Regions from separate parts of the Streptomyces gobitricini genome, predicted to be linked through region 1. Evidence: riboswitches for the same ligand, from Rfam matches in the RefSeq annotation. Region 1 holds a riboswitch; the other holds the start of a gene.
The links. Region 1 has a riboswitch for cyclic di-AMP ahead of ABD347_RS23145 (C40 family peptidase). Riboswitches for the same ligand answer to the same signal wherever they lie in the genome.

Region 1 (3,992 bases):
GGTGGCCTTGGTGCCTTCGGCGGGTCCGGTGCCCCCGCCGACGAGGGTGGTGATGCCGGAGGTGAGCGCCTGCTCGACGACGGTGGGCGAGATGAAGTGGATGTGCGCGTCGACGGCACCGGCGGTGACGATCTTGCCGTTGCCGGCGATGACCTCGGTCTCCGGGCCGATGACCAGGTCCGGGTGGACGCCGTCCATGGTGTCGGGGTTGCCGGCCTTGCCGATTCCGGTGATGCGGCCGTCGCGGATGCCGATGTCGGCCTTGACGACGCCCCAGTGGTCGATGATGACGGCGCCGGTGACGACGGTGTCGGGAGCGCCTTCGGCGCGGGTGGCGCGGGACTGGCCCATGGACTCGCGGATCACCTTGCCGCCACCGAACACCGCCTCGTCGCCCGAGCGTCCGGGTCCGCCGGAGCGGTCCTCCTCGATCTCGACGAGCAGGTCGGTGTCGGCGAGCCGGATGCGGTCGCCGGTGGTGGGGCCGAAGAGGTCGGCGTACACGGGTCGGGGCAGTTCAGCCATCGAGAGGGCCTCCGGTCTCTCCGCGCAGGCCGGGGACGACGCGCAGCCCGGCGAGCGGTACGAGTTCGATGTCGACGGGGATGCCGGGCTCGAAGCGTACGGCGGTACCGGCGGCGATGTTGAGCCGCAGGCCGCGCGCGGCCGGACGGTCGAAGTCGAGGCCGGGGTTGGCCTCCGCGAAGTGGTAGTGCGAGCCGACCTGGACGGGCCGGTCGGCGGCGTTGAGGACGGTGAGGAGGGTGACGGGGCGCCCTTCGTTGAAGGGGACGGGCTCGTCCGCGTACAGGATCTCTCCGGGGATCATCGGCGGCGTCCCCCGTCAGAGGATCGGGTCGTGGACGGTGACGAGCTTGGTGCCGTCGGGGAAGGTGGCCTCGACCTGGACGTCGTGGATCATCTCGGGGATGCCGTCCATGACGTCGTCGCGACTGAGCACCTTGCGGCCGGACGCCATGAGCTCGGCGACGGTACGGCCGTCGCGGGCCCCCTCCAGGATGTGGGAGGTGATGAGGGCGACGGCCTCGGGGTGGTTGAGCCTCACGCCGCGTGCCCTGCGCTTCTCCGCCACGTCGGCGGCGACATGGACGAGCAGTCGTTCCTGCTCGTGGGGGGTCAGTTGCACGTTTCACCTCACGGTCTCCCGCCCGATGTGGTCCCGGGCGCAGCGGGGACCCTATCCGGCTTCAACACTCTGTTGACCTGCGGGAACGAGTGTCACCCAGAGATATTTCCATCTCGGGACAGAGTTTTTCCGGGAGGTTAACTGCGCCTTTGCCCGCCCATGGACATCCGGGAACGCGGGCTCCGCGGCCCCGCCCCGGGCCCCCGAGCCCACGGGACCCCGCCCACGGCGCCCCGCACCGGGTGCGGGCCCTCGCGGGGCGCGCGACGGCGCTCCGCGACGCCCTGGCCTCGACGGACGAGCGCGGCGGGAGCGGTGCGCACGCCCACGCGCTCGCGCGGGCGTTCCGGGCCGTTGCGGTGAACGGCGCGCGGGACGCGTGACGGCGCCTCAGAACCGAGGTGCGGGACCGACCGGGCCCTCCCCCGGATGGGCTCAGGAGTACGACGAGCGATGCCTCGTTCAGCGTACGCAACCGGACGAATTTCGTACGACGCGAGTTGCGCACCGACTGTACACATCTGGCGGAATGTCAGGTTCCGCCGCTGGTACGGGGATCGTCGGCGTCACGCGGCGGGGGACCAAACAGACTCTGTCCACCCGAATGGATCAGTCGTGAGGAGCCTCACAAAAGGCCGTTTCGACTCGGAATTTCACCCCGGCATGGGTCAAGATCCCTGACGACGACAAGCCCCCGCCGCCGCGGCGGGGCGGTCCGGGCGGACGCCGAGTCCTGCCGCCGTCCGGATGACTGGTCGACAGGAGTGGATCGGCAGGAGTGGAGGACCCGAGCAGTGCGGGTGACCGAACGATGTACGTCCCATCGGTCGCCCTTGGGGTGAAGCCGCGCGAGCGGCCGGGCAACTTCGCCAGCCCGAACCCGACAGGTCATCCTTCACAGGCGGCTGACGAAGGGTTGCGCCATGACCGCGCAGATTCATGTCCCGTCTCTGCTCTCCCGGGCCGGTGCCGTCTCAGCACTCGCCCTCGCCGCCGTCGGCGGCCAGATGCTGGCGCCCGGCGCCGTGTCCGAGGCACAGGCCGCGCCGGCACACGGCACCAAGGCACTGAACATCGCCGCGTCCAAGAAGGGTGCACCGTACAAGTACGGAGCGGCGGGTCCCTCCCGCTTCGACTGCTCCGGCCTCACCCTGTACTCGTACAAGAAGGCCGGGAAGACGCTGCCGCGCACGGCCCAGCAGCAGTACAACAAGACGCGCCACATCTCCGCCTCCGGCCGGCAGAAAGGCGACCTCGTGTTCTTCCACCGGGGGAGCAACGTCTACCACGTCGGAATCTACGCGGGTAACAACAAGATCTGGCACTCACCGAAGTCGGGTTCGGTGGTGAAGCTGGACAAGATCTGGTCGAAGTCGGTCTGGTACGGGCGCGTCCGCTGAGCCTCCGGGCATGAGCGGTGGTGCGGGGGGTACTCGGGGTGAGTGTCCGGCGAGAGCCCCCGCACCGCGCGCAACGAGACGCCCCTGGAGCGTGCCGACCGCAACTTCGGCGAGCTGCTCCAGGAACTGCGCGTCACACAGACCGGCGTCCAGATCTTGTTCGCCTTCCTGCTGACGCTGGCGTTCACGTCCCGCTTCGAGTCGCTCGACTCCTACCAGCGGGGCCTGTACGTCGTGACGCTGCTGCTCTCGATGGTGGCGGCCGTCCTGCTGACCGCCCCCGCCGCCCTGCACCGCGCGCTCTTCCAGCAGGGCGCCAAGGCCCGCATCGTCTCCGTGTCGTCCCGGCTGGCGAGGATCGGGCTCGGCGTCCTGGCCCTGGCCCTCACCTCGTCCGTGTCGCTGGTCGTCGACGTGGTGCACGGCCGCCCGGAGGGCCTCGCGGCGGGCACTTTCACCCTGCTCGTCTGCGCCGGCCTGTGGGGGGTCCTCCCCTACCTCGTGCGGCGCCGGCTCGGCGCCCGGTCCCCGGAGCAGCCGGCGGGGACACGCCCGGGGCGCCGCGGCCCCCGCCGGTGACGCCGGCCACGGCCAGGGCGGGGCGGTCAGGTCTGGACCGGGACCGTCCAGGGGAGGGCGATCCAGACGGTCTTTCCCCCCTCCGGGGTGGGGGTGACCGAGAGACGGCCGCCGCACTCCGCCGCGAGCCAGCGGATGATGACCATGCCGCGGCCGTTGTCCTGCTGCACGGCCGCGGGCAGCCGCCGCGGCCAGCGCGGATGACTGTCGGTGACACCGATGCGCAGCCGCTCGTCGCGCTCCAGCCGTACGTCCACGGTGAAGGTCGGTGACAGGCCGAAGGTGTGCTGGACGGCGTTGGTGGCGAGCTCCGAGACGATCAGCCGGACCGTGTCGGCCGTTTCCGCGTCGTCGGGGAGGCCCCATTCCGTGAGGACGTCCGCCACGTATCTTCTGGCGGCGGATACCGAGACGGGGTCGCTCGGCAGAGTGACGGATGCTTCCTGATGGTCTGCCATGGCGACGCCGTCCCTTTCCCACCGGGGCCGGACTCCGACACGTACCGGATGTTTTGTGAGGACGGCCTCGGAATGCGCTTCGCGCCAGAGTGCCACTTATGTCGTCCCCGATGAGGGCGATCCACCAAGATCTGCATATATCTGTCGCTCGAAGCGGTGAACTCTGCTACGCGAGAACGGATTTGGGCGGCAAACTGGTGGGTTGGTCCGACGGCGGCAGGAGGCGGTCATGCGAGGCACTCGGCACGGTCCGGCGGTGCGTCGGCGCAAGCTCGGCGAGGAGTTGCGCGCGCTGCGCCTCGCGGCGGGCCTCACCAGCCGTGAGGCGGCGCGGCTGGCGGGCTGGCACCAGTCGAAGATGAGCCGGATCGAGACGGGTACGAGCGGGGTGACGGGCGCGGACGTGGC
Region 2 (3,992 bases), on a different contig from region 1:
GCTGGTGGTGGGCGACGTGGTGGGGCACGGTCTGCACGCCGCCGCGACGATGGGGCGGCTGCGGACGGCGGTGCACAACTTCTCCGCGCTGGACCTGCCGCCGGACGAGCTGCTGGGCCACCTGGACGAGCTGGTGTCCCGCATCGACCAGGAGGAGGCCGGCGACGGCGAGGGCATCACCGGCGCGACCTGCCTGTACGCGATCTACGATCCGGCGACCGGCCGGTGCAGCGTGGCGACCGCAGGGCACTTCGCACCGGTCCTGGTCCTTCCGGACGGCACGGTGGACTGCCCCGAGGTGCCGGTCTTCCCCCCTCTCGGGCTGGGCAACCTGCCGTTCGAGACGGCCGAGCTGCAGCTGGCGGAGGGCACCCGGCTCGTGCTCTACACCGACGGGCTGATCGAGCACCGTGAGCGCGACCTGGACACGGGGCTCCGCGTACTGCGCGAGACGCTGTCGGGCCACCCGGACCGCACACCCGAGGAGACCTGCCGGGCCGTGTTCAGCGCCATGCTGCCGCCGCACCGACGCGACGACATCGCCTTGCTGGTGGCGCGGACGAACCTGCTGGACCGGGCCCGCGTCGCGGACTGGGACGTGCCCCCCGACCCCTCGGCCGTCGCCCGGGTGCGGGCCGCGTGCGGGCGCCAGCTGGAGCAGTGGGGACTCGAGGACATCGGGTTCAGCACCGAGCTGATGCTCAGTGAGCTGATCACGAACGCCATCCGTTACGGATCCGAGCCGATCCATGTGCGGATGCTCTACGAGCGCTGCCTGATCTGCGAGGTGTCCGACGGCAGCAGCACCTCCCCGCACCTGCGGCGCGCGGCCACCACCGACGAGGGCGGCCGCGGGCTGTTCCTGGTGTCCCAGTTCGCCGAGCGGTGGGGCACCCGGTACACCCCCACCGGGAAGGTGATGTGGACGGAGCAGTCACCGGCCGCCGGGCCACGGCAGCCGGTGGAGCTGATGCTCGACGACGTCTCCTGGTGACCGTCCGCGGCCGCCCCGCCCCACCGTGATCCGCCGCGACCAGCCGTCACCGCCAAGGGGCCGGCGCCTGGTGCCGCGGGCCCTCTCGCCGGCCACCGGCAGGCCGGCGCCGCCCGGCCCCGGAACCGCCGCTGCGGACCGCCCGGCCCCGTACACACGAGGGCTACGCATGGCTGCACGCGCCGGCCGGGCGGGGCGGCCGAGTGCGGCACCCGGCTGCCGCACCGGTTCGGCAGCACCGGGGACGGCCCGGCCGAGGCCCCTTTCCCTCTTCGGCCGCCAGCGCGAACGGGGCCACGTCCGCGCCAGGCCCCGCCAGCGGGAGCCGAACCGGAGCGGAGCGGGGCCGCGCGCGGGCTTCGGCGCCGGCACCTGGCCGGTCGTGCGCGCCGGCCGCACCCGGGCACGACGACCACCCACCACACCACGACACACCTTTAGTCCAATTTGGACGTTTATTCACCCTTTGGCGGTATCGCGGTGACCGCCCATATTGGGCCGCACATAGGGGACTTGTGACCCCGGATGGGCGGGCGTGATAAGAATCACCGGACGGTTCCGGCCCCGGACCGTTCCACAGGCCTTTTTTCCGCTCGCACACAGCGAAGTTGACGGTTCGACACGCGCGTGGGAAAGGTTCGCGGCGGTCGATTCGAGCCTTGTTCCGTCCGGCCCCCCTCGCTTACGGTCCCCTCAATCCGGATGGACCGCCGAATCCTGCCGCCGTCCGGAGACCCCACCCACCCACCCACTCACGTACGTACGGCAGGAGCGGGGGACCCAGGTAAGTCGCCGGTCCGGAGCACTTCCGGAACGGCTCGGGGTGAAGTCGCGGATACCGCGGCCGGACATCTCCAGTCCGAACCCGACAGCTCACCTCGTAGGCGACGGAGAGGAATTCGCCATGCCCGCAAAGGGTAAGCACCGCCGTCCCAAGAACAATCCGCTCGCCCGCCGTTTCGTCGCCGCGGGCACGGGCGGCGCGGCACTCGCGCTCCCCATGATCGGCGCCACCACCGCGCAGGCGGCCCCGAGCGCGGCGCCCACCGCCACGCACGCCGTCACCGCCGCGGTCGCCGCCGCACCGAGCGCCACCGTCACGGCGAAGGCCGGTCCGGTCACGTACTCCGTCGTCGCGGGCGACTCCCTCTCCAAGATCGCGAGGGAGCACGGGGTGAGCGGTGGCTGGCAGAAGCTCTACGAGGACAACCGGAAGGCCGTCGGCGCCGACCCGTCCCTGATCCGTCCCGGCCTCGAGCTGACGATCGGCGCGAAGGCCCCGGCCGCGCGCTCCTCCGCCACGCCCGAGCGGGCCGACCGTTCCGCCGAGCGCAAGGCGGCGCCGGTCGCCGCCAAGGCCGCGACGTACCCGGACAACCTCGACGGCTGGATCCGGGAGGCGCTGGACGTCATGGCCCGGCACGGCATCCCCGGCAGCTACGAGGGGATCCACCGCAACATCATGCGCGAGTCCTCGGGCAACCCGCTGGCGATCAACAACTGGGACATCAACGCCATCAACGGAACGCCCTCCAAGGGCCTCCTCCAGGTGATCGCTCCGACCTTCGAGGCCTACCACGTGCCGGGCACGTCGACAGACCCGTACGACCCGGTCGCCAACATCACCGCCGCCTGCAACTACGCCGCCGACAGGTACGGCTCCATCGACAACGTCAACGGTCCGTACTAGGTCGTGTCGGGGAAGTCGTGGAGCCGAGTCGAAGGCAGGCGAGGGTGACCATGGCCTGGTACTGGGCGGCGCGTTCGTCGTAGCGGGTGGCCAGGGCCCGGTTCTGCTCGAGCCGGCTGAGGCAGCGCTCGATCACGTTCCGCCGCCGGTAGGCGGACCGGTCGTGCCGGCAGAGCCTCTCGCCTCGGCGGATGCGGCCGTTGATCCGGTCGATCCGCTCGCCGAATCGTGCAGGCGATCCCGCGTCGTCGCGGGTGGGCCCGGATTTCGCGGGCGGAGCAACCCTTGTCCGCGACCACACGGCCGGGCCGGGTCCGGGGACGTCCCGGGCCCGGCCGCCTGACGCTGATCCGGTCCATGACGGGCTCGAACCGGGTGCGGTCGTTGACGTTCCCGCCGGTCAGGGTGGAGGCGAGCGGCCGGCCCCGCCCGTCGCAGGCCAGGTGGATCTTGCTGGTCAGCCCGCCGCGTGGGACCGGCCGAGGACCTCGCCTTCCCAGGCCCCTTCCCTGGGCGCTGGACGACGGCATCGTGCGTGGACGCCAGAGCGCACCGGTGGCGGTCCTCTGGCGGAGGGAGTGGACTGGAAGGGGGCGAACGAGGAGGTGCGTACCTGATGCCGATCATCATGGTGCAGGAGATGCCGGGTGTTACCCAGGCCCAGTACGAGCAGGTGACCGACCGGGTGAGCGGCGGCAAGGGCGGCCTCGGCTCACGGGCCGACTATCCGGTTCCGGGCCTGATTTCGCACGCCGCCGGCCCCACCCCCGACGGATGGATCGTCGTCGACGTCTGGGAATCGGAGGAAGCCCTCCAACGGTTCTCCGAACACCTCCTGCCCGCCCTCAGAGAAGCGGGCGTGCCGGAGGACCGGCCGAAGATCTTCTCGGCGTTCAACGTCATCACCGACTAGGTACGCCAGGCAGCCCCGGTGGACAGCTTCTACAAGATCCCGTTCACCACCTGGCGCAGGTCCCGCACCGGCCTGCCCATCCTCGCCCGGCGCCAGCAACGGATGCGATCAACGCCCACGACCCATCCGTCAGTTCATGTCGACGCACCACGCACCACGCAGGGAGCGATCGACCCCCCGCAGTCCCCGCACCGCACCCCGGGGCCGGCCGCGCACGAGCGGCCGGCCCCGGCGGCGTCGTGCCGCGGCGCCGTGGCGGCTCGCGCGGGGCGGACGCAGCGGGAGGACGGACGCGTTCACCGGCTCCCGTGACGACGCCGACCGGGCCGGGAGCGCCCGGGCCTGTCGCTCCCGGGCCTGCCGCGTGACCTCCGACCTGTTGCATACGTATGCAA

Region 2: linked by a shared signal. The riboswitch ahead of ABD347_RS13725 (transglycosylase SLT domain-containing protein) and the one ahead of ABD347_RS23145 (C40 family peptidase) in region 1 are both predicted to bind cyclic di-AMP.

The regions. Positions count from the first base shown of each region.
Region 1 covers NZ_BAAASR010000026.1:103,412-107,403, reverse strand. Annotated here, with positions in the region: gene ABD347_RS23160 (urease subunit alpha) at 1-525, opposite strand, end outside; gene ABD347_RS23155 (urease subunit beta) at 518-829, opposite strand; gene ABD347_RS23150 (urease subunit gamma) at 845-1,147, opposite strand; cyclic di-AMP (ydaO/yuaA leader) riboswitch at 1,894-2,066, shown strand; gene ABD347_RS23145 (C40 family peptidase) at 2,071-2,547, shown strand; gene ABD347_RS23140 (DUF6328 family protein) at 2,590-3,126, shown strand; gene ABD347_RS23135 (ATP-binding protein) at 3,153-3,584, opposite strand; gene ABD347_RS23130 (helix-turn-helix domain-containing protein) at 3,814-3,992, shown strand, end outside.
Region 2 covers NZ_BAAASR010000015.1:267,409-271,400, forward strand. Annotated here, with positions in the region: gene ABD347_RS13720 (SpoIIE family protein phosphatase) at 1-994, shown strand, start outside; cyclic di-AMP (ydaO/yuaA leader) riboswitch at 1,730-1,894, shown strand; gene ABD347_RS13725 (transglycosylase SLT domain-containing protein) at 1,899-2,684, shown strand; partial or broken gene ABD347_RS13730 (IS5 family transposase) at 2,668-3,237, opposite strand; gene ABD347_RS13735 (hypothetical protein) at 3,301-3,597, shown strand.